2 regions of the Variovorax sp. TBS-050B genome follow, and region 1 is predicted to be linked to the other one. Evidence: predicted binding sites of a transcription regulator. Region 1 holds the regulator's gene; the other holds the start of a gene.
What was found. Region 1 encodes NrdR, which represses ribonucleotide reductase genes. Its sites were predicted from a motif close to CACNANATNTNGTG; they were not measured.
Positions count from the first base shown of each region.

Region 2: a site for NrdR is predicted at 5,712-5,725, ahead of M2165_RS13775 (ribonucleoside-diphosphate reductase subunit alpha). Genes of this name have one in related genera too.

Region 1 covers NZ_JARXYR010000002.1:3,675,010-3,686,719, reverse strand. The annotation lists gene M2165_RS20095 (DUF748 domain-containing protein) at 1-185, opposite strand, end outside; gene M2165_RS20090 (lytic transglycosylase domain-containing protein) at 767-1,624, shown strand; ZMP/ZTP riboswitch at 1,666-1,792, shown strand; gene glyA (serine hydroxymethyltransferase) at 1,834-3,078, shown strand; gene nrdR (transcriptional regulator NrdR) at 3,113-3,556, shown strand; gene M2165_RS20075 (type IV pilin protein) at 3,572-4,033, opposite strand; gene M2165_RS20070 (PilC/PilY family type IV pilus protein) at 4,052-7,210, opposite strand; gene M2165_RS20065 (PilX N-terminal domain-containing pilus assembly protein) at 7,471-8,163, opposite strand; gene M2165_RS20060 (PilW family protein) at 8,160-8,963, opposite strand; gene pilV (type IV pilus modification protein PilV) at 8,960-9,499, opposite strand; gene M2165_RS20050 (GspH/FimT family pseudopilin) at 9,484-10,020, opposite strand; gene ribD (bifunctional diaminohydroxyphosphoribosylaminopyrimidine deaminase/5-amino-6-(5-phosphoribosylamino)uracil reductase RibD) at 10,224-11,342, shown strand; gene M2165_RS20040 (riboflavin synthase) at 11,397-11,710, shown strand, end outside.
Region 2 covers NZ_JARXYR010000002.1:2,301,890-2,313,599, reverse strand. The annotation lists gene ffh (signal recognition particle protein) at 1-398, opposite strand, end outside; gene ccsA (cytochrome c biogenesis protein CcsA) at 499-1,308, shown strand; gene M2165_RS13795 (PP0621 family protein) at 1,305-1,565, shown strand; gene M2165_RS13790 (ATP-binding protein) at 1,599-3,296, shown strand; gene M2165_RS13785 (sigma-54 dependent transcriptional regulator) at 3,301-4,854, shown strand; gene ampD (1,6-anhydro-N-acetylmuramyl-L-alanine amidase AmpD) at 4,838-5,458, shown strand; gene M2165_RS13775 (ribonucleoside-diphosphate reductase subunit alpha) at 5,806-8,727, shown strand; gene M2165_RS13770 (ribonucleotide-diphosphate reductase subunit beta) at 8,907-10,085, shown strand; gene M2165_RS13765 (histone H1-like DNA-binding protein) at 10,283-10,789, shown strand; gene M2165_RS13760 (carbohydrate kinase family protein) at 10,872-11,710, opposite strand, start outside.

The DNA.
Region 1 (11,710 bases):
GGCTTGAAGTCGATCTTGCCCACCGTGACCTGCCGGCCCAGTTTCTCGCTGGCGATCTTCTGGAGCTGGCTTTTAGCGATCGGCGGGACGGCGAGCCAGGCAACAAGCCAGAGGCCCAGAAGAATCAGCAAGGCGACGATCCCACGTCGCAGCCATTTGTTTTGCCTGAGCGAAGCTGCATCCATCGCGGGAGTGTGCCGCAAAGAAGTGCAAGCAAAGAAACAAGAAAGCCCGGTAACGCGACGTTATGTCTTGTTACCGGGCCTGATGGCGGGCACGAGACCCATGCCATCGTTTCGTCGACCGGAAGTCAATGGTTCCTGCCGAACTGGCAGCAAGAGATTGCCGCCGTGGATCCTCCATCGTTCGAGCCCTTGACTTGCACCTCGGGTCGACTGACTTCGGAAAGCCGCCTGAGAACTCAGGCGGGATCCAGATTAGGCGCCCCGGCGGGCCATTGCAATGGTCACCTATCAGGGATTTCACTAGGACATTGTTTAATCTTGTAATAGCATAAAGATCGAGAACGTTATTCTTGACCGAGTATTTAGCCACGCTAGAATCCCGCCTGCTCCTGGCTGCCGAGACCCAGCAGGAGCCTCTTGAATCCGCCGCCGAATTCCCCCGGCTTGATCAGGTCGCCGCGCTCGCACCCCACCCCCTCCTCATGCGCGGAGCCTGATTCGTACCAATCCAAGCGCCGCCGCCTTCCTTCCATCGCCCGACCAGGCGCTGAGAACAGGTGCCGCATAAGAAAGGAAGAGCGATGAACAAGGCGTTCGATGCCACAGCCCGAGGGCTCCGGACTTTTCTGTCCGACGTGGCAGACGGCTTTTTTGAAATCACCCACAACGGCTTCGCCCTGGTCGGCCTGGCGATCGTCTTCGTGGTGCTGGCACTCGCGGCACGGCCCGACCTGCGCCAGACCGGCGAGCAACAGCTCATGGGCTGGCTGGAGTCGCGCAAGCCAGCGCCCGAAGCCACCGACCTGGAGCCGACCGCCATCGTGCGCACCACGGCCGCGAGCCCGGACGACCTGCCCAAGCAGCAGGCGGCCGTGGCCTACTGGCTCAGCAAGAAGTACCGCGTCGCGCCCGAGCCGCTGAGCGTGCTGGTGGCGGAGGCCTACAACCTCGGCAAGCGCACCAAGCTCGACCCGACGCTGATCCTCGCCATCATGGCCGTGGAATCGAGCTTCAACCCGTTCGCGCAGAGCCACGTGGGCGCTCAGGGCCTGATGCAGGTCATGACGCGCGTGCATGGCGACAAGTACGAAAGCGCGGGCGGCACCCTCACCGCCTTCGACCCGGTGACCAACATGCGCGTCGGCGTGAAGGTGCTGCAGGAGTGCATCTCCCGCGCCGGCTCGCTCGAGGGCGGCCTGCGCTACTACGTCGGCGCGGCCAATCTCGACGACGACGGCGGCTACGCGGGCAAGGTGCTGGCCGAGCGCGACCGACTGCAGCAGGTCGCCAATGGCCGCAATCCCTCGACCACCACCGTGGTGACGCCGCCCGTCGTGCGTGCGCAGGCCATCCCGGTCGCCGCGCCGCCCAAGTCCGAACAGCCTGCCGAGCCTGCGGCCGACCACCAGAAGGTCGCCCTGCTTTCGGACGTTTCCTGAGTCCCGCCCATGGCTGCGGCCATGGGGTGTGCGCTACACTTGGCGCCGTACGCGACTGGCGATAGGCGCAGCATCCTCCAAGATGCCACGCGCTGACGTGGAATACCACTGGGAAGCGTGCCGCCTGGCATCCAATCAGGCGTTCAGCCGTTCGCCTGGGCAGCCCTTGTTTGGTTGAAGAACAAGGACCTCGTCTTCAAAGGACTGCCATGTACCAACGCAACATCCTGGTCGAACAGACCGATCCCGAAATCTGGGCTGCCATCCAGGCCGAGCACGCGCGCCAGGAACACCACATCGAGCTGATCGCGAGCGAGAACTACGCCTCGCCGGCCGTGATGGCCGCACAGGGCTCGCAGCTCACCAACAAGTACGCCGAAGGCTATCCAGGCAAGCGCTATTACGGCGGCTGCGAGCACGTGGACGTGGCCGAGCAGCTCGCGATCGACCGCATCAAGCAGATCTTCGGTGCCGACGCCGCGAACGTGCAGCCGCACTGCGGCGCCTCGGCCAACGAGGCCGTGATGCTGGCCTTCCTCAAGCCCGGCGACACCATCATGGGCATGAGCCTGGCCGAAGGCGGCCACCTCACGCACGGCATGCCGCTCAACATGAGCGGCAAGTGGTTCAACGTGGTGAGCTACGGCCTGAACGAGAAGGAAGAGATCGACTACGACGCGATGGAGCGCAAGGCGCACGAGCACATGCCCAAGCTCATCATCGCCGGCGCCTCGGCCTATTCGCTGCGCATCGACTTCGAGCGCTTCGCCAAGGTGGCCAAGGACGTGGGCGCCATCTTCATGGTCGACATCGCCCACTACGCCGGCCTCGTGGCCGCGGGCGTGTACCCCAACCCGGTGCCGCATGCCGACGTGGTGACCTCCACCACCCACAAGAGCCTGCGCGGCCCGCGCGGCGGCATCATCCTGATGAAGTCGCAGCACGAGAAGGCCATCAACAGCGCCATCTTCCCGGGCCTGCAGGGCGGCCCGCTGATGCACGTGATCGCCGCCAAGGCCGTCGCGTTCAAGGAAGCGATGACGCCGGAGTTCAAGGCCTACCAGCAGCAGGTGGTCAAGAACGCCCAGATCGTCGCCGACACCCTCACGCAGCGCGGCCTGCGCATCGTGAGCGGACGCACCGAAAGCCACGTCATGCTGGTCGACCTGCGCGCCAAGGGCATCACCGGCAAGGAAGCCGAAGCCGTGCTCGGCAGCGCCCACATGACGATCAACAAGAACGCGATCCCCAACGACCCCGAGAAGCCGATGGTGACCAGCGGCGTGCGCATCGGCACGCCCGCCATGACCACGCGCGGCTTCAAGGACGAAGAGGCGCGCCTGACCGCGAACCTGATCGCCGACGTGCTCGAGAACCCGCGCGACGCGGCCAACATCGACGCGGTGCGCGCCAAGGTGCACGCGCTCACGAGCCGCTTCCCGGTCTACCGCTGATCGCCGCCGCCATCGCCAGCGAAGAGGTGGCCGCATGAAATGCCCTTTTTGCGGTCATCTCGAAACGCAGGTCGTCGAGACCCGCGTCTCGGAAGACGCCGACTTCGTGCGCCGGCGCCGCCAGTGCGGTGCCTGCGACAAGCGCTTCACCACCTACGAGCGGCCGGACGTCAACTTCCCGGTGGTGGTCAAGAAGGACGGCAGCCGCGCCGACTTCGACTCGACCAAAGTCCGCGCCTCGATGATGCTCGCGCTGCGCAAGCGCCCGGTCAGCATCGAGCAGATCGACAACGCCCTCCTGCGCATCGAGCAGAAGCTGCTGGCGAGCGGCCTGCGCGAGATCGAATCGACCAAGGTCGGCGAACTCGTGATGCGCGAGCTCAAGAAGCTCGACAAGGTGGCCTACGTGCGCTTTGCCTCGGTGTACCGCAGCTTCGAGGACGTGGACGAGTTCAGGCAGTTGCTGCGCGACATCTGAGGCGCGGCCGCCGGCTCAGCGGTCCCAGCAGGCCTGCATCTGCGCCGCCGAGGCCTCTGCGCCGGTGTTGGACAGTTTGGCGCCCTGGTGGTTGATCGAGAGCGTCCCGCAATCGTCGGCCGTCGATGCGCCCTGCGGCACCGCTTGCAGGACGTAGGTGGTCGCGGTTCTCGCCGCATATCCGATCCTGTAGCTCGCAGCGCCCGACGGCGGCGAACGTTGCAGCCCGGCCGGCAGGTCGACCGTCTCCGGCGGATACCGGCCGTTCGCCGTCATGTAGCGCTCGCTCCATTGCGCCGCCTGCAGCAGCTGCTGCTTGGCATCCGCGCGCTTCGCCCTCAGCACATAGCGCGTGTAGCTCGGGTAGGCGATCGATGCGAGGACGGCAATGACCGCGGCGACGATCATGAGTTCGATCAGGGTGAAGCCGTGCGCGTGGTCGGGCGCTTGCCTCCGGGCTGCGGTCTTCCTTTTCATGGCCATGACTCGATCCGCTCAATGGGGCAGGAACAGATCGCGCCAGCCGAAGCGCCGCACCACGTCCGGCCGCTTCGCGGTGAGGCAATCGCCTGCCGCGTTGCAGATCACGTCCACGTTCTTAGCATCGCCCGAGGGTCTGAAGACAATGTCGTCGCGGCCCGAACGATTGCGAAAGCCCAGGTAGGTGCCTGCGGCGGCGAAGTCGCCGTAGACGATGCCGTCGGGCGCCGCGCCACTGAAGAAATCCACCACCATCGTCCAGCCGTCGTCCGCCGTACCGGGCGTGCAATCGATCGAGTTGCTGGAGGCACCCGGGATGGTCGTCGAGAACAGGCCCACGCTGTTGCCGAGCACGTCGCCCGGATACACGATTCGCTCCTTGCTGCTTGGCAGCTGGACATACCAGCCGCGCTTGCCACTCGAACCTCCGTAGCTCACGCCGTTGTTCGATGCGGTACGGAATTCGGTATCGCCCTGCGCGACGGTCTTGTCTGCAATGGTCTGCTGGACCAGTTCGGTCCATGCCGCCGTGGCCGTGCCGGCGTTGGCGGGATCCCAGATGCCGTAGAGATACTGGGCGTGGGTGGTGCCTTCGTCACCCTCGGCAAACAGTCGCCCCGTACCGAAAACCACCATGTAGCCGCCCCTCGGGTGCCCGACCACCACCGGCGCAGCCGTGATGGGCTGCGTGGCACCGGATCTGAACAGCGGCACACCATCCAGTTTCGACGGGGTCGCGCTCGAACCCATGGTGGCTTTCCACTTGCTGCTCTCCGCGGCGCTGAGGTCGAACTTCCAGAGGTTTCCCAGAAGGTCGCCGGCATAGACAAGATCGATCTTGCCGTCACCGTTGCGGTCGACCGGCACCGGGGCCGAGAGCCCATTGCCGGTGTCCAGGTCCTGCCCGGGCGGCGCGGGAATCTTCAGGATCGACCTGTCACCGTCGAGATATTGGATCCAGAGCACCGCCCTTTCACTCGCGCTGTTGTAGCCGTTGCCCAGGATCACGGCCGTGCGGCCGTTGTTCAGCAACGCCACCTGCAAAGCCCGCCGCGAGAAGGAATCGACTGCAGGTTGCTGAAACTGGTGGCCGAGGTCTTCGTCGGCGAGCGCCGTCGTGTCGATCAAGGCCACTGCGGCAGCGCCGCTCTCGCGGATGTCTTGAGGCCATGTGACGTCGAGCACGAAGTACCCCTTGCCGCCCGCACCCAAGGTGCCAACGAGCAGGGACTTCCACTCTCCGGACTTGTCGGTGGCCGGAGCGCCTGGCTGCAGGTAGACGTCGGCGACGAAAGGACTGCCGTCGACGTAGTACCTGTGCTTGTAGCCGGACTCGCTGAGGGCCCGGAGGGGAGACTTCGCTGCCGTGCCGTAGAGACCTTCCGGCACGTAGGCGAAGACCTCCTTGCCGCCATCCGCTGCAACGTCGGTGCCGGCATTGAAGGCATGCAACATGCCGTCGTTGGCACCCACGTAGACCATCGGCGGGCGGGCGATCTTGGCGAACGCCGCATAGCCGTCGCGCGTGAAGCCGCTCCTGGGCTGGCCCGCGTACCAGACGCTGGAACCCACGATGTCGCCGAGCAGGTGGTCACGCCTGCGCAGCTTCTGGCCGGCAGCGCCCTCGTTGCTGCGATCACCGCGGAGAAAAGCGAGCACGGCCTGGCCGCGCGCGGTGCCTTCCGCTTTGGCATCGGCGGAGCCCGCGAGGGCCGCACGCTGCGCATCGCTCAGGCTGTCCCACCGAAACGGCACGCCAGAACCGATCACTGTGCCCGCGTCGGCCGTGCCCACCACGGTGCCCGAGAAGCTCAGCACCTGGCGATCGATGTCGTAGGCACCGGGCTGCGCCATGCGGGCGTCGAGCAGGGCACCCGCGGACCACAGGGGGGTGTCGGCCAGTTTGCCATCGCTTCCGAACCGAACAGCGTTGAGGGTGCCCGACCAGTTGGCCGTGTCATAGCCGGCCTGGTAGGTCGCCGTGTCCGCGGACACCTTCGACGCGCTGGCGGCGAGCGAGCTCAGCGGAGCGCTCGTGTTCGAGATGATCTGCGCGAGGATCGACTTGAATGCGTTATCGAGTGCCGCCTCGTTCACGGCTGGCGTGAAGCTGCCGCGGCTGTTGAGCGCCGCGTGCCAGAGATCCATGCGCAACGCCTCGAAGGTCAATGGATTTTCATGGTGGTAGCCGCCGGACCCGGTTTCGGACTTCCAACCCTGGAATCCGTTGCTGCCCGTGGCGCCGGGCAAGGTCCCGCTCAGCGGATCGGGCCAGGCGATCGAACCATCGACCAGACCCGCGTAGTCGCCGCTGTAGGTCGGTTGTGCTGCTGTTGCCGAAATGCGCGGTGCGCCGTTCCAGGACGAGGCGCTGCCGAAGCCGATGACGTAGGTGTTCAGATGCTGCCAGGTCGCCGGATCGTTCTTTGGATTCCAGTACCGGGATATCTTTTTCGCTCCTACAACCGTCTCCTGCGGCTCCTTGAACACCGGCTGGAGCCTGTCCGGCAAGTCGGGCTGCAGGTCGGTGGCCCAGTACTCGAAGGCCATGTCCGCCAGCGTGGGCCGGTATTCCGCCGTGGGCGTCCAGACGCCGGTCGGGGACTCCTTCCAACTTGTCACCCTGTTGACTGCACCCACGCCGTCCATGTACGGCGCGCGCGGCTCATACGTCGTGCCGTCGGGCAGGTCACGCCCCGTTCCATCCGCATTCCCGATCGGCGGCATGCCGAGCTGTTTGGGATTCCGCTGGAATCCGAACATGGTGTACTCGCCGTCCGTCATGAAGATGTGGAAGGATCTGCGGCAGCTCGACCGGGTGGCACCCTCCACGCCCGGATCGTCGGAATAGGGACTGAGTGGCCCTGTGGTCTTCATGTACTCCCCTGCGCGGGTCATCATCGCGTGCGACGGCGTGCGACCACCCCAGCCTAGGTCTGCGGCCCACGCCAGGAAGTTGGTCCGGTGGGCCGCGTCCAACGTGCGCATCCGGTTCGCGTTCGCAATGCCGTTGATCTTGCATTCGGTAGCGCCGAAAGGGGGCGGCGAGCTGCCGTCGGCGAAACCGACGCAGGTGTTCTTGTTCGGGATGGCGTTCATCTCCTGCCAGGCGAGGCGGATCCTGCCGTCGGGAATCTTCGCCTCCGTGAAGTTGTCCGCGATGGCCGCCTTCAACGCTCGCATCCCGGTTGGGTATTCCGGACCCGGCGGCCGGGTTGACGTTGCCATCCGACGCCAGCGACGAATAGCCCATGCTGGCCGAGTTGTCGATCGAGACGATCACATTCGGCGCCGGCTCCCTGACCGCGGCGTTGCGCGGCTCCTCGGCCAGTGGATACGGCGCGCATTGGGCACCGGCGTGCGCCAGGACCCATCCGCATGCCATGGCGCCTTTCGACAGCCGCGCGATGTTCATATGCCTGGTCTCCCTCTGCTCAATTCACATTCCTCACGGGATCCGGATCGAAGGCCATCTGCAGCACCACCCGCGTCCCCCCGGCCGTGCCCGCACTGCGCGCGCCCGTGGAAAGCGCCGTGATCCGGTAGAGCGGCCGGCTGTTCGGGCGGTCGATCACCTCGATCCAGTACCGGGTGTTCTCCAGCGCAAGGCTGCCTGCCTTGGGTGCGCCCGTGTACCTTCCATATGCGGTGTGCGCCTTGGCATGGGCGTCGCGTGTCCAGAACCCGTAGGCTTCGCTGCCGGAGGCGGCCGATGCCGACGCGGCGCCGGCGAAGAAGCAGATGCCCTGCGCGCAGCTGTTGTCGCCCTCCGCCGCGTAAACCGTCACGCCGCCGGTGTCCGCCTCAGGGAACACGCGGTCGATGCCGGGCTTGCGGCATGGCGAGGCGGCCAGCGCACTGCAGTGCACGTAGGTCTGCGTGGCGGGGTCGTAAGCCAGTTGCCGGATGTCCCGCTCCGCATCCACCAGCGCCGCCTCGGCCGCCTCGAAGGCGCGCTGGTACTCGCGCTGATTGCCGGCCATCGATTCGAGCAGCGCGGCAACGCGCGCGCCGCCGACGGCGAGCAGCGCCGACAGCAGCAGCATGACCACAACGATGAACAGCGAGAACCCGCGCTCACGCGGTTCAAGGGCATGAAGGTGGCGCGGGCGCTCGATGGGCTTCATTGGTTCCTCAGCGCGAACACCGCCGTGTAGACGCGCCGCAGCCTGCCGTCGCTGCCGGTCTGCACCTTGCCGTCGCAATCGGTGTAGCTGGCGTTCGGATTGGCACGCGAACTTCCCGCCAGTTGCAGGCACACGCGAACGGTACGCACCCCGGCGAAGTCGGTCACCCCATTGGCCGCGACATAGCGCACCACCGGCTCGCCGCCGCCCGCCCCCGCGATGCCGTACAGCACGTCGAAGCGCTCCACGCCGTCGATGATCGGCTGCGCGGCTTTGCCGCCGCTGCCCTTGCAGCGCAAGGTTCCGTTCATCACGGAGAACTCGCTGGTGATCAGCCGCACGTTCGACACGTTGGCCGGGTCGGCCGGGTCGTAGGTCTTGTCGCCGTCGCCCTTCGCTTTCTGACCGAGGCAATCGCGAAAGTAGTCGGGCGCCGGCGCATAGCCGACGACCAGCGTGTCGTTCACGGCGCCCTTCGGCGCCTCCTGGCCCTGGATGGCAAAGAAGGCGGGCGCGCCATCGAGGTTCGTCTTCAGGCGCACGTCGAAATACGACAGCGGCCCGCCCGGATCGATCGGCAGATAGCCGGCCTGGCGGATCTCCTGGCCCAGCAACCGCAACGCAAGCACCGAGGATTCGTTCAGGGTGTTGAGCTCGCCCACCGTCACGGCGGTGGCGCGCGTGCCGAGCAGGCTGGCGACGGCGGCCAGCATCACCAGCATGCCGATGATCAGCGCGACGAGAAACTCGATCAGCGTGAAGCCCGAGCGCGGCCGGCGGCGAAGGATGGTCCTGTTCATGGCTGAGGGACCGCAACGATGAGTTCCTGGCAGGTCTTGCCCTCCGGGCAGCCCCAGGCCGTGTCGGGCTGGACCGAGTAGAGGGCCGCGGGTTCGTCCCAGGCGACGTGCACGAACAGAAGCCCCCCGGCCGCGTCCCGGGATTGCACGTCCGCGAGCCCGCCCGGCAGCGCAGCGGCCACCCTGCGCTTCCAGGCCCACAGGTCCCACGCGGCGAGCTGGGCCGGATCGCAGAGTGCACCGGACGCGGCGCAGGAGGGGTCGGGCTCCTTCTCGGGTGCCGGCGAGAAGCCGGTCCTGTAGGGGCTCGCGGCCGTCGCCCCCTGCAGCGGATTGGCCCGAATGCGCTCGGCCATTTCGCCGGCCAGCCGTGCCGCGATGTTCTGGCTGCTCGCGCCCGAGCTGTCGGAGAGCACGCGCAGCTGGAGGCCGGCCAGTGCGAGCAGGCCGAAGGAGAGCAGCAGGATCGAGACAAGGGCTTCGATCATCGAGAACCCGCGCTGCCCCGCCGCGGCGCTGTTCAGGACGCGGGGCATTTCTCAACCCCGGTCGCGAGCAGGACACGGCCGCCGAGCGACATGCACACGACAGCCCTGCGCGGCGATGCCGGATTGGCGGCCGGAAAGAGCTTGAAACCCGCGGCGCTCGGCGTGTGGCCCATCGCGTCGAAGCTCAGGGCTCCGGAGGCGGTCCGCTCGACCTGAACCGCGCCGTCCGGGTCCTGCCGCCGGAGGACCTCCGTGTCCTTTCCGACCTCGACCACCGTCTCCCAGCCGCAGCTCCAATCGGTGCCGCCGCATTGCGCGCCGGGCTGGATGCGCACAGTGCGTCCGCGCCGGATGGCCTCGGAACGCGCGTGGCTCACGCTCGCGACCAGCGCCGTGGACAGGCGCTCGATGCGGTATCGCTCGACCAGTCCGCGAAATCCGGGCAGCGCCAGCCCGGCCATGACGGCCATCAGCACGAGGACGACCATCATCTCGACCAGCGTGAAACCCGCTGGCGATATGCAGGCGCCCCGGAACGCCCGCGCTTCCGCGCAGAATCCGTGATCCATCTTGTACGCTGCGCCCGCTCCGGACCTTGTGCCCGGGCCGACGCATCTCCCTGATTCAATGGACCGGAATCCTATTTTTTTCTTTTCCTTCGAGGGCCCGTGGCGCGACCGGCGGTGCGAACCATCGACCCGGCGGTCTTCGGCACACTCGGACCCGAAGGAAATTTTTCAGATGCATCCGTCGAGAAGAAGAGACGAAAAAAATGAAAGCTGAAAACGATCTCATGGCGCGTGCGCTCGATCTCGCGCGCCAGGCCGGCCCCGGAACCGACCCGAACCCGCGCGTCGGCTGCGTGCTGGCAGCGCCCGACGGCACCGTGCTCGGCGAAGGCCGGACCCAGCAGGTCGGCGGCCCGCATGCCGAGGTGATGGCGCTGCGCGACGCGGCGGCGCGCGGAAATTCGGTGGTCGGCGCCACGGCCTGGGTGACGCTCGAACCCTGCGCCCACCACGGCCGGACCGGCCCCTGCTGCGACGCACTGATCGCGGCCGGCGTCGGCCGGGTCGTGGCAGCGATGGCCGATCCCAACCCGCTGGTCGCGGGCCAGGGCTTCGAGCGGCTGCGCGCCGCAGGCGTCGCGGTCGAGGTGGGCGCCGGTGCCGACGCGGCACGGGAACTCAACATCGGCTTCTTCAGCCGCATGGTCCGCAAGACGCCGTGGCTCAGGCTCAAGGCCGCGGCTTCGCTCGACGGCAAGACCGCGCTGCGCAACGGGGTGAGCCAGTGGATCACCGGCGAGGCGGCGCGGGCCGACGGCCACGCCTGGCGCGCGCGCGCCAGCGCGGTGCTCACCGGCGTGGGCACGGTGCTCGAGGACGATCCGCGGCTCGACGTGCGGCTGGTGCCGACCACGCGGCAGCCGCATCTGGTGGTGGTCGACAGCCGGCTGCAGACGCCCCCCGATGCGCGCATCTTCGACGCGGGCCGCGCGGTCTGGATCTACGCCGCTACCGAGGACCGCGCCGCAGCTGCCGCGCTGGAGGCCCGCGGCGCCACCATCACCTGCCTGCCGAACGCACAGGGCAAGGTCGAACTCGCGGCGATGCTCGCCGACCTGGCCCGGCGCGAGGTCAACGAGCTGCACGTCGAGGCCGGCCACAAGCTCAACGGTTCGCTGCTGCGCGAGGGGCTGGTCGACGAGCTGCTGCTGTACCTGGCGCCGAAGCTCATCGGCGACGGCCTCGAGATCGCCTCGGGCATGCATCGGGGCGGCCCGCTCGCCGAGCTGGCGGGCGCGCTGCCGCTCGACTTCCGGTCGGTCGACCTGCTCGGACCGGACCTGCGGATCGTGGCGCGGGTCCGCGGCCGGGACGCTTTCTAGCGACCGAAGCCCCGGCCGGGCCGCCCCGGCCGGGATGTCTGCGAAAATACGCGGATGTTCACCGGAATCATCACCGGCGTGGGGCGCATCGCCGCCGTCCACGACCTCGGCCCCTCCCCCACCCACGGCAAGAGACTCACCATCGCCGCGCCCGGGGGCTACCTCGACGACGTCGGCCTCGGCGACAGCATCGCGCTCAACGGCGCCTGCATGACCGTGACCGGCCTCGACCTGGCAGAGCGGCAGTTCACCATCGACATCTCGGCCGAATCGCTCGACAAGACCGCGGGCCTGGTCGCGCAGGACGCGCGCATCAACCTCGAGAAGGCGCTGCGCGCGAACGACCGGCTCGGCGGCCACATCGTCTC
Region 2 (11,710 bases), 1.4 Mb from region 1:
AGCACCTTCTTCTTGCGCTTCTCGATCAGGTGCTTGGCGAGCTTGGCGGTGGTGGTGGTCTTGCCGGCGCCCTGCAGGCCGGCCATGAGGATCACCGCGGGCGGCTGGGCCGCGAGGTTGATGTCGGAGACGCCCTCGCCCATGGTGGCGGCGAGTTCGCGGTTGACGATGCCGACCAGCGCCTGGCCCGGCTTGAGCGAGCCCAGCACTTCCTGGCCGAGCGCCTTCTCCTTCACGCGGGCGACGAAGTCGCGCACCACCGGCAGCGCCACGTCGGCCTCGAGCAGCGCCATGCGCACTTCGCGCAGCATGTCCTGCACGTTGCTTTCGGTGATGCGCGCCTGGCCGCTCATCGTCTTGACGAGGCGGGAGAACTTTTCTGTGAGGGCGGTGGCCATGAACGGGGTGCCTTGCTGCCCGCTGCGGCGGGCATTGAAGAAAATCGTGAGGGGCGGTGCGGCACGCAGTGCGCACGCCGGAGGGAGATAAACTCCACCTATGATTTTAGCGATCCCCTCCCCACTTGCCGTGGCGCTGGGCATCGCCACCGCGGCCGCCTACGGTTTCGCGGCCGCCGCGGGCGCCCGGCTCAGCCGCCGTGGCACCCAATGGGCGCTCGGGCTCGCGTGGCTGCTGCATGCCGCGGTGCTGGCCCAGGGGCTCGTCGCCGGCCAGCCGCGCTTCGGCTTCGCGCCGGCGCTCTCGGTCACCGCCTGGCTGGTGCTCACGGTCTACGGCATCGAAAGCAGCATGTATCCGCAGCTCAAGGTGCGGCGCGTGCTGGCCTGGCTCGGCGCGGCCGCGGTGCTGCTCGCCCTGGCATTCCCGGGCACGCCGCTGCATGTCTCGGCCTCGCCCTGGCTGCCGCTGCATCTGGCGCTCGGCATCGCGTCGTACGGGCTGTTCGGCGCCGCGGTCGTGCATGCCTGGCTCATCACCCGCGCCGAAAAACAGATCCGGCTCGCGGCCGAGCCGCAGGGCGGCGTGCCGCTGCTCACGCTCGAGCGGCTGACCTTCCGCTTCGTCACCGCGGGCTTCGTGCTGCTGTCGGCCACGCTGCTCGCGGGCCTGCTGTTCAGCGAAACCCTCTACGGCGCTGCGGTGCGCAGCTGGAAGTGGGACCACAAGACGGTGTTCTCGGTGCTCGCATGGCTGAGCTTCGCGGTACTGCTCGGCGGCCGCGCGCGCTTCGGCTGGCGCGGGCGCACGGCCAGGCGCGTGCTGTATGCGGGCTCGGCCCTGCTGCTGCTCGCCTACGTGGGGTCGCGCTTCGTGCTCGAAGTGGTGCTGGCGCGCGGCACGGCATGAAGTACCTGCTGGTCTTCCTGGTGGTCGCGGTGGCGATCTGGCTCTGGCGCAAGAACCGTCGCGAAGAAATGCGCGATGCCCGGCGCGAACAGGCGGCGCGCGCCAGGCCGCGGCCGGAGGCCGGGCCGGCCACGCCGCAGGCCATGCTGCGCTGCGCCCACTGCGGCCTGCACCTGCCCGCGGCCGATGCGATCGCCGGACCCGGCGGCGCGATGTATTGCACCGCCGCGCACCGCCAGGCCGCCGAGCGCGGCTGAGACGCGGGCCGCCTGCGAAACGACGTCGCACCGATGAGCGCTTCCCTGCGGTCGCGAGCCGAGCCCGTCACCGACTGGGACGAGCTCGATCCCGCGCAAGGCCAGAGCGCCGCGCTGCTGCGCCTCTGGCGCGGCTTCATGGCGGCGCGCTGCTTCGTCGCGGCCGTGCTGGTGCTGCTGCAGGGCGTGGCCTTCGCGCTCGGGCAGGCGATGCAGCCGCTCGCGATGGCGCTGTCCGCCGGCTATTTGATCCTGACCTGCCTCGGCGCGCGCTACACCCGCTTCACCCCGCCGATCCGCGCCTTCGCGACGCTCTGGTTCCTGACCATCGGCATCGACCTCGGCACCTTCACCGCGCTGCAGGTGCTGCAGGGCGGCAACATCAACTACACGCCGCTGTTCGCGCTGCCGGTGCTCATGAGCGCGGTGCTCGGTACGGTGACGGTGGGCCTGGGCACCACGGCCGCGGTCACGCTGCTGCTGCTCGCCGACGCGGGCTGGCACTGGCTGCAGCAGCCCGGCGATCCCTCCGCCCGCTTCGTGCAGGCCGCGCTCACGGGGACCGGGCTCTTCGTGGTGGCGCTGCTCGCGCACGAGCTCGCACGCCGGCTCGCGCGCGAGGAAGCCACCGCGCAGCGCAACCGCAGCAGCGCGCAGATGCAGGCGCAGGTCAACGATCTGGTGATCGAGACGCTGAGCGAAGGCGTGCTGGTGATCGACGCCGAAGGCATGGTGCATGCCGCGAACCCCGCGGCCGACGCGATCCTCGGCCAGGGGCTCGCCAAGCGCAGCCTGCCGTTCGCGCTGCACGCGCAGCCCGCCTGGCATGCGCTCGCGGCGCTGGCGCGCCAGACCTTCTCGCGCCGCGCGCCGCAGAGCGAGGAGATCCCGGTCGCGCAGGCACGCGGCGCCGCGCGCGAGGTGCGCGTGCGCACGCGGCTCACGCCCACGAGCGACCAGCGCGGCTACAGCCTCTGCGTGATGTTCCTGCAGGACCTGCGCGAACTCGAGGCGCGCATCCGCACCGAGAAGCTCGCAGCCATGGGCCGCATGTCGGCGGCGGTGGCGCACGAGATCCGCAACCCGCTGGCCGCGATCACCCAGGCCAGCGCGCTGCTCAACGAGGACCTCACCGATCCCGCGCACCGGCAGCTGACGACGATGGTGCAGCACAACGCACAGCGGCTCGCGCGCATCGTGGACGACGTGCTCGACGTGTCCCGGGCGCGCCAGCAGCGCGTGCTGTCGCTCGGCGAGCAGGTGGTGCTCGACCCGGCGGTGCAGGCGCTGGCCGAGGAATGGGTGCGCCAGACCCAGCGCCAGGGCGTGCTGATCGCGCTCGATGCGGCCGAGAGCGAGGTGCGCTTCGACGTCGAGCACCTGCGCCGCCTGCTCGTGAACCTGCTCGACAACGCGGCGCGCTACGCCAGCAACCGCGACGGCGCGATCCAGGTCGTGACCACCACCCAGCGCGGCAGCTCGGGCCGGCCGACGCTGCTGGTGTGGAGCGACGGCGCGCCGCTCGAGCCCGCGGTGCAGCGCCATCTGTTCGAGCCCTTCTTCTCCTCCGAAAGCCGGTCGAGCGGGCTCGGCCTCTTCCTCTGCCGCGAGCTGTGCCGGCGCCATGGCGCGACCATCGGCTACGAGCGGCGCGCGCTGGTCGCGGGCGGCCCGGAGGGGAACGAATTCTTCGTCCGGTTCGCACCCAGCGAGAACCGGCTGACACAATAGCGCCGTGAGCACGACCCCTTCTTCCACGCAGCGTCCGGGCAACATCCTGGTCATCGACGACGAACCGGACCTGCGCACCCTGTACGAACTGACCCTGCTGCGCGAGGGCTATCGCGTCGAGGCCGCCGGCAGCGTGTCGGAAGCCTGGCAGCACCTCGAGGCCACGCAGTTCGATGCGGTGATCACCGACATGCGGCTGCCCGACGGCCAGGGCATGGAGATCATCCAGCGCATCCAGAAGAACCAGCGCAGCGAACGCTGCGTCGTGATGACCGCCTACGGATCGGCCGAGAACGCGGTCGAGGCGCTGAAGGCCGGCGCCTTCGACTACCTGACCAAGCCCGTCGACCTGAAGCAGTTCCGTGCGGTGGTCGCGTCCGCCGTGCAGGCGCAGCAGGCGCAGCCGGTCAAGGCGACGCGCACCGCGCCCGCCGAACCGAGCGAACGCGTCGATGCACCAGCGATTCCGGGCAGCGGCGTGGCCGCGCTCGAGCGGCTGGTCGGCGACTCGGAGCCGATGCGGCTCGTCAAGTCGCGCATCGCCAAGGTCGCGCGCGGCATGGCGCCGGTGCTGGTGCGCGGCGAGTCGGGCACCGGCAAGGAACTCGTGGCGCGCGCGGTGCACGCCTGCAGCCAGCGCAGCGAGGGGCCGTTCATCGCGGTCAACTGCGGCGCCATTCCCGAGAACCTGCTCGAGGCCGAATTCTTCGGCGCGCGCAAGGGCTCGTACACCGGCTCGTCGCAGGACCGGGACGGCTACTTCCAGGCCGCGCGCGGCGGCACGCTGTTCCTCGACGAGATCGGCGACCTGCCGCTCGCGATGCAGTCGAAGCTGCTGCGCGCGATCCAGGAGCGCAGCGTGCGCTCGATCGGCTCCACGCAGGAAGATGCGGTCGACGTGCGCATCGTGAGCGCCACCCACAAGGACCTGCATGCCGAGGTGCAGGCCGGCCGTTTCCGGCAGGACCTGTTCTACCGGCTCAACGTGATCGAGATCGCGGTGCCCGCGCTGCGCGAGCGGCGCGAGGACCTGCCGGCGCTCTGCCATGCGCTGCTCGCGCGCATCGCGCAGGACGGCGGCCTGCCGGTGCCGCACCTGTCCGACGAACTGCTGCGCCGGCTCGCGCAGCATCCGCTCGCGGGCAACGTGCGCGAACTCGAGAACCTGCTGCACCGCGCGGTGGCGCTCAACGACGGCGACGAACTGCACCTCGACCTGATGGGCGCCGGCCCCGGCCAGGCCGGTGCGCCGCCCGAGGCCGCCGCAGCGCCCGCGCCCCCCGCGCCCGCACCTGCCGCGCCCGAAGCCGAACCGCGCCCCGCGCCGGCCGCCGAAGCCCGGCCCGCGCCACCGCTGCCTTCCGACCTGCAGGCCTGGCTCGACCAGCAGGAGCGCGAGATGCTCGTGCGCGCGCTGCACGAGAGCGGCTTCAACCGCACCGCCGCCGCCGCGCGGCTCGGCATGAGCCTGCGCCAGATCCGCTACCGCATCGCGCGGCTCGGCATCACCACGCCCAGCGGCGACGAAAGCGCCGCGCCCCATGGCAGCGACGACTGAATCACCGTCGTCGCCGGCGCCCGCCGACGACGGGCTCTGGCAGTCCGGCTGGTACCGCTTCGCGAAGGCGCTGCGCTCACCGAACTTCGGCCCCCGGCCCGGGCTCGCGCCGACCGACCTGATCGTGCTGCACTCGATCAGCCTGCCGCCCGGCGAATACGGCGGCGAGGCGGTGCAGCAGCTGTTCACCAACCGGCTCGACTGGGATGCGCACCCGTACTTCCAGTCGATCCGCGGGCTCGAGGTGTCCTCGCATTTCTACGTGCGCCGCAACGGCGAGCTCTGGCAGTTCGTGAGCTGCGACGACCGGGCCTGGCACGCGGGCGTCTCGTCGTGGCGCGGGCGCTCCAACTGCAACGACGATTCCATCGGCATCGAGCTCGAGGGCCTCGAAGGCGCGCCCTTCGAGGCGGCGCAGTACGAGACGCTCGCCAGCCTCTGCGCCGCCCTTGCGCAGCACTACCCGATCGCCCACGTCGCAGGCCACGAGCACATCGCGCCGGGCCGCAAGCAGGATCCGGGCGCCGGGTTCGACTGGCGGCAGCTGCGCGACGAACTGGGCTGGGACCGCGCCATGTTCCCTGCGCAGACGATGGGCCGCTAATTTTTTCAATCGCGTCGCCATTCGCGATGCGCGGCGCCGGCGGCGGAGCGAATTCACCATTGCAAACGCCGCGTTCAGCAACCATGCGCCCTGCAAGCCCAAATCGGCCCGCAAGCCACGCGCCATGCGGGTTGCGAGACCATGAACCACTGTTCATGCGGCACCGACGGCCACGGCGCCTTCCGGACCAAAAAACGACGGTGCTTGCAACCACTGGAAAACGCTACATCTAGTGGGTTGTAGCCCCCTCGCACCCTAGATATAGTGTCTCCCTACCGGCCGCCGGCACCGCGCAACGCCCGGCCCGCGCTGCCACCCAACAAGAATTGCCAACCGAGAGGAAGCGAATGCAAACATCCCTGAACACCCCTTCGACCCCGCGTGCCGTCCCCTCCACGCTGCCGCTGCAGCCGCAGGACACCGCCGGCTCGCCCTCCAGCCAGAACCTCGCGAACTACCAGATCATCCGCCGCAACGGCGCGGTGGTGCCGTTCGAGCCGAACAAGATCGCGATCGCGATGATGAAGGCCTTCCTCGCGGTGCACGGCACGCAGGGCGCGGCCTCGGCCAGCGTGCGCGAGACGGTCGATGCGCTGACCCAGGGCGTGATCCGCGCGCTGATGCGTTCGCGTCCGGGCGGCGGCACCTTCCACATCGAGGACGTGCAGGACCAGGTCGAACTCGGCCTGATGCGCGGCGGCCACCACGAGATCGCGCGTGCCTACGTGCTCTACCGCGAGCGCCGCACGCAGGAGCGCTCCAAGCAGGGCGAGCAGCAGGCCCCGGCCGTGCCGGCACTGCACGTGCTGGACCGCGGCGAACGCGTGGCGCTCGACCTGAACGAACTCAAGGGCCTGATCGAATCGGCCTGCCAGGGCCTGGGCGATGGCATCACGGCCGAGCCGATCGTCGCCGAGACGATGCGCAACCTGTACGACGGCGTGCCGCTCGACGAGGTCTACAAGGCCTCGATCCTGGCCGCCCGCACGCTGATCGAGAAGGATCCCGACTACACCTTCGCGACCGCCCGCCTGCTGCTGCACACGATCTTCAAGGAGATCGTCGGCCGCGAGGTCATGCCCGCCGAGCGCGCGCAGACCTATGCCGACTACTTCCCGCAGTTCGTCAAGAAAGGCGTCGAGAACGAGCTGCTCGACGAGAAGCTGCTGCAGTACGACCTGCCCCGCCTCGGCGCCGCGCTCAAGGCCGAGCGCGACAACCAGTTCGACTACCTCGGCCTGCAGACGCTGTACGACCGCTACTTCCTGCACGTGCGCAAGTCGCGCATCGAGCTGCCGCAGGCCTTCTTCATGCGCGTGGCCATGGGCCTGGCGCTCAACGAGATCGACCGCGAGGCGCGCGCCATCGAGTTCTACGAGGTGCTGTCGTCCTTCGACTTCATGTCGTCGACGCCGACGCTGTTCAACAGCGGCACGCTGCGCTCGCAGCTGTCGAGCTGCTACCTGACGACCGTGCCCGACGACCTCGACGGCATCTACGAGTCGATCAAGGAGAACGCGCTGCTGTCGAAGTTCGCCGGCGGCCTGGGCAACGACTGGACCCGCGTGCGCGCGCTCGGCAGCCACATCAAGGGCACGAACGGCGAATCGCAGGGCGTGGTGCCCTTCCTCAAGGTGGTCAACGACACGGCCGTGGCCGTGAACCAGGGCGGCAAGCGCAAGGGCGCGGTCTGCACCTACCTCGAGACCTGGCACCTCGACATCGAGGAGTTCCTGGAGCTGCGCAAGAACACCGGCGACGACCGCCGCCGCACGCACGACATGAACACCGCCAACTGGATCCCCGACCTGTTCATGCGCCGCGTGATGGAAAAGGGCACCTGGACGCTGTTCTCGCCCTCGAACGTGCCCGACCTGCACGACCTGTTCGGCGCCGACTTCGAGCGCGCCTACGTCGCCTATGAAGAAAAGGCCGCGCGCGGCGAGATCAAGCCGAGCCGCACGGTGCAGGCCACCGACCTGTGGCGCAAGATGCTCACGATGCTGTTCGAGACCGGCCATCCCTGGATCACGTTCAAGGACGCCTGCAACGTGCGCTCGCCCCAGCAGCACGCCGGCGTGGTGCACTCGTCGAACCTCTGCACCGAGATCACGCTGAACACCAGCGACACCGAGACCGCGGTCTGCAACCTGGGTTCGGTGAACCTGCTGCAGCACCTGAAGGACGGCAAGATCGACCAGGAAAAGCTCAAGAAGACGATCTCGACCGCGATGCGCATGCTCGACAACGTGATCGACATCAACTACTACGCCGTGAAGAAGGCGCGCGACTCGAACCTGCGCCACCGTCCGGTCGGCCTGGGTCTGATGGGCTTCCAGGACGCGCTGTACGAACTGCGCATCCCCTACGCCTCGCAGGAAGCGGTGCAGTTCGCCGACGAGTCGATGGAAGCGATCTGCTACCACGCCTACTGGGCCTCGACCGAGCTCGCCCGCGAGCGCGGCAAGTACTCGAGCTACAAGGGCTCGCTGTGGGACAAGGGCGTCCTGCCGATCGACACGCTCGACCTGCTCGAGAAGGCGCGCGGCGGCTACGTCGAGGTCGACCGCTCGGCCACGCTCGACTGGGACGCGCTGCGCCAGAAGATCAAGGCCGACGGCATGCGCAACTCCAACTGCGTGGCGATCGCGCCGACCGCGACGATCTCGAACATCATCGGCGTCGACGCCTCGATCGAACCCTGCTTCGGCAACCTCTCGGTCAAGTCGAACCTGTCCGGCGAGTTCACCGTGATCAACCACTACCTGGTGCGCGACCTCAAGCGCCTCGGCCTGTGGGACGACGTGATGGTCATGGACCTGAAGCACTTCGACGGCTCGCTGCGTCCGATCGACCGCGTGCCGCAGGACGTGAAGGCGCTCTACGCGACCGCATTCGAGATCGAGACCACCTGGCTCGTCGAGGCCGCGGCGCGCCGCCAGAAGTGGATCGACCAGGCGCAGTCGCTCAACATCTACATGGCCGGTGCATCGGGCAAGAAGCTCGACGACACCTACAAGCTCGCATGGCTGCGCGGTCTGAAGACCACCTACTACCTGCGCACGCAGAGCGCGACGCACGCGGAGAAGTCCACCGTGCAGTCGGGCCGCCTCAACGCGGTGTCCTCGGGCAGCGGCAGCGATGCGCCCTCGGGCATGAGCGCACTCGAGGCCGCGGCCGCTGCGGCGAAGGCGCAGATGAGTGCGATTCCCGCGACCGACATCGCGTTCTGCGGCGTCGACGATCCGACCTGCGAAGCCTGCCAGTGATGCGTCGCTGAACGCAGCGAAGCGATGCAGAGCACGCGCGAACCCTCAGTCGATCACGGCATCGACTGACATCGCGCGATGCATGAGAGCAACATAACAACCACATAAATGGAGCGCGGCGTGGGCGGGCACTTTGCAACTCACATCGTTGCTCCGATAATTGAGCATTGGATTTTTCTATGTTGACCTGGGACGAAGAAGTCAAGCCCTCCTTGCCAAAGGATATGCAACAAGGATTGCAGCAGCACCACGCATCGACCAGCGGCCTGTCCGTCGGCCGACCGGTGGATGCTCCGACTTCGTCGATCGCGCAGCACACCGTCGCAACGCCCGTTGCCACGCAGCGCGTCAAGGCTTCCGACAAGCGCATCATCAACGGCCAGACCGACGTCAACCAGCTGGTGCCGTTCAAGTACAAGTGGGCGTGGGAGAAGTACCTCGCCACCTGCGCCAACCACTGGATGCCGCAAGAGGTGAACATGACGCGCGACATCGCGTTGTGGAAGGACCCGAACGGCCTCACCGAAGACGAGCGCCGCATCGTCAAGCGCAACCTCGGCTTCTTCGTGACCGCCGATTCGCTGGCCGCCAACAACATCGTGCTGGGCACCTACCGCCACATCACGGCCCCCGAATGCCGCCAGTTCCTGCTGCGCCAGGCCTTCGAGGAAGCGATCCACACGCACGCCTACCAGTACATCGTCGAGTCGCTCGGCCTGGACGAGAGCGAGATCTTCAACGCCTACAACGAGGTGCCGTCGATCCGCGAGAAGGACCAGTTCCTGATTCCGTTCATCGACGCCATCAGCGATCCGAACTTCAAGACCGGCACGCACGAAACCGACCAGACGCTGCTCAAGTCGCTGATCGTGTTCGCCTGCCTGATGGAAGGCCTCTTCTTCTACGTCGGCTTCACGCAGATCCTTGCGCTGGGTCGCCAGAACAAGATGACCGGCGCCGCCGAGCAGTACCAATACATCCTGCGCGACGAGTCGATGCACTGCAATTTCGGCATCGACCTGATCAACCAGCTCAAGCTCGAGAACCCCGGCCTCTGGACCCCCGAGTTCAAGGCCGAGATCAAGGCCCTGTTCCTCAAGGCCGTCGAGCTCGAATACCGATACGCCGAAGACACCATGCCGCGCGGTGTGCTCGGCATGAATGCCTCCATGTTCAAGGGCTACCTGCGGTACATCGCCAACCGGCGTGCGCAGCAGATCGGCCTCGAAACGCTCTTCCCGAACGAGGAAAACCCGTTCCCCTGGATGAGCGAAATGATTGACCTGAAGAAAGAACGCAATTTCTTCGAGACCCGCGTCATCGAGTACCAATCGGGTGGCGCACTCTCCTGGGATTGAGGTTTTTCGACAAGAATCGATGAATTCAAGAATTGCCCTTGCCACCGACCGCGCCGAAGAGCGCGGCATGGACGAGGGCTCAGGTGTTCATGGTGCTGGAGCCTGGTCTCCAACCCCATGAATCGCTTCACGCTACGACGGTGCGAGAAGCGCTTCAATAGGTTGATTTTTTCAACTTGATCAAGGAGAAAACAGAAATGGCAACTGCAAAGAAAGCGCCGGCTAAGAAAGCCGCAGCAAAGAAGGCTCCGGCCAAGAAGGTCGCAGCGAAGAAGGCTCCTGCCAAGAAGGTAGCAGCCAAGAAGGCACCGGCGAAGAAGGTCGCTGCCAAGAAGGTCGCCGCCAAGAAGGCGCCCGCGAAGAAGGTAGCCGCCAAGAAGGCAGCACCGGCCAAGAAGGCCGCTGCGAAGAAGGCGCCTGCGAAGAAGGCTCCTGCCAAGAAGGCCGCGGCGAAGAAGGCGCCGGCCAAGAAGGCCGCTGCCAAGAAGGCGCCTGCGAAGAAGGCTGCCGCCAAGAAGGCGCCTGCGAAAAAGGCTGCGGCCAAGAAAGCCGCGAAGAAGCCCGCTGCCAAGCCTGCCGCTGCTGCCAAGAAGCCGGCTGCGAAGAAGGCTGCCAAGGCACCCGCTGCGGCGCCTGCGCCTGCTGCGCAAACCACGCTGAACCCGCAGGCAGCCTGGCCGTTCCCCACGGCCAGCAAGCCCTGAGTTCCCTCAGCGGCCTTGAAGGCAAAAGCCCGGCACCTCACGGTGTCGGGCTTTTTTCATGGGCGCCGGAGCGCCGGTGGCCTCAGAGGCCCAGCGCCTTGCGGTCGATCTGGTAGTTCTGCGGCCCGCGCTGCGCGATCTTGAGCGCGCCCACGCGATTGCCCAGCGCCGCGCACTGCGCGAGCGGCCAGTCCTTCTCGAGCCCGAACAGCAGCGCGCCGCGCCATGCGTCGCCGCAGCCCGTGGGTTCGACCACCGCCGTCGGCTCCACGCCCGGAACGTGCTCGCGCTCGCCGTCGATCCAGACTTCGCAGCCGTCGGCCGCGAGCGTGACGACCAGGCCGCGCACATGCCGCGAGATCTCGGCGAGGCTCCAGCCGGTGCGCTGCGACAGCATCTTGCCTTCGTAGTCGTTGACCACCACCCAGCTCGCCAGCTCGATGAAGTGCCGGAGCGCCTCGCCGTCGAACATCGGCAGGCCCTGGCCCGGATCGAACACGAACGGAATGCCGGCGGCGGCGAACTGCTCGGCATGCTGCAGCATCGCCTCGCGGCCGTCGGGCGCGATGATGCCGACGCGGATGTCGTCGCGCGCAGCGATCTTCGTCAGGTGCGCCTGCTGCATCGCACCGGGGTGGAAGGCCGTGATCTGGTTGTTGTCGACGTCGTTCATGATCATCGCCTGCGCGGTGAAGGTGTCGTCGAGCTGGCGCACGAACTCGGTGCTGATGCCCAGCGTGCGCATGCGCTCGAGGTAGTCGGCGCCGTCGCTGCCGAGCGTGGCCATCGGCAGTGCCGTACCGCCGAGCGCGTTGAGGCTGTAGGCGATGTTGCCCGCGCAGCCGCCGAAGTCGCGCCGAAGGCCCGGCACCAGGAACGACACATTGAGGATGTGCAGCTGGTCGGGAAGGATCTGGTCGG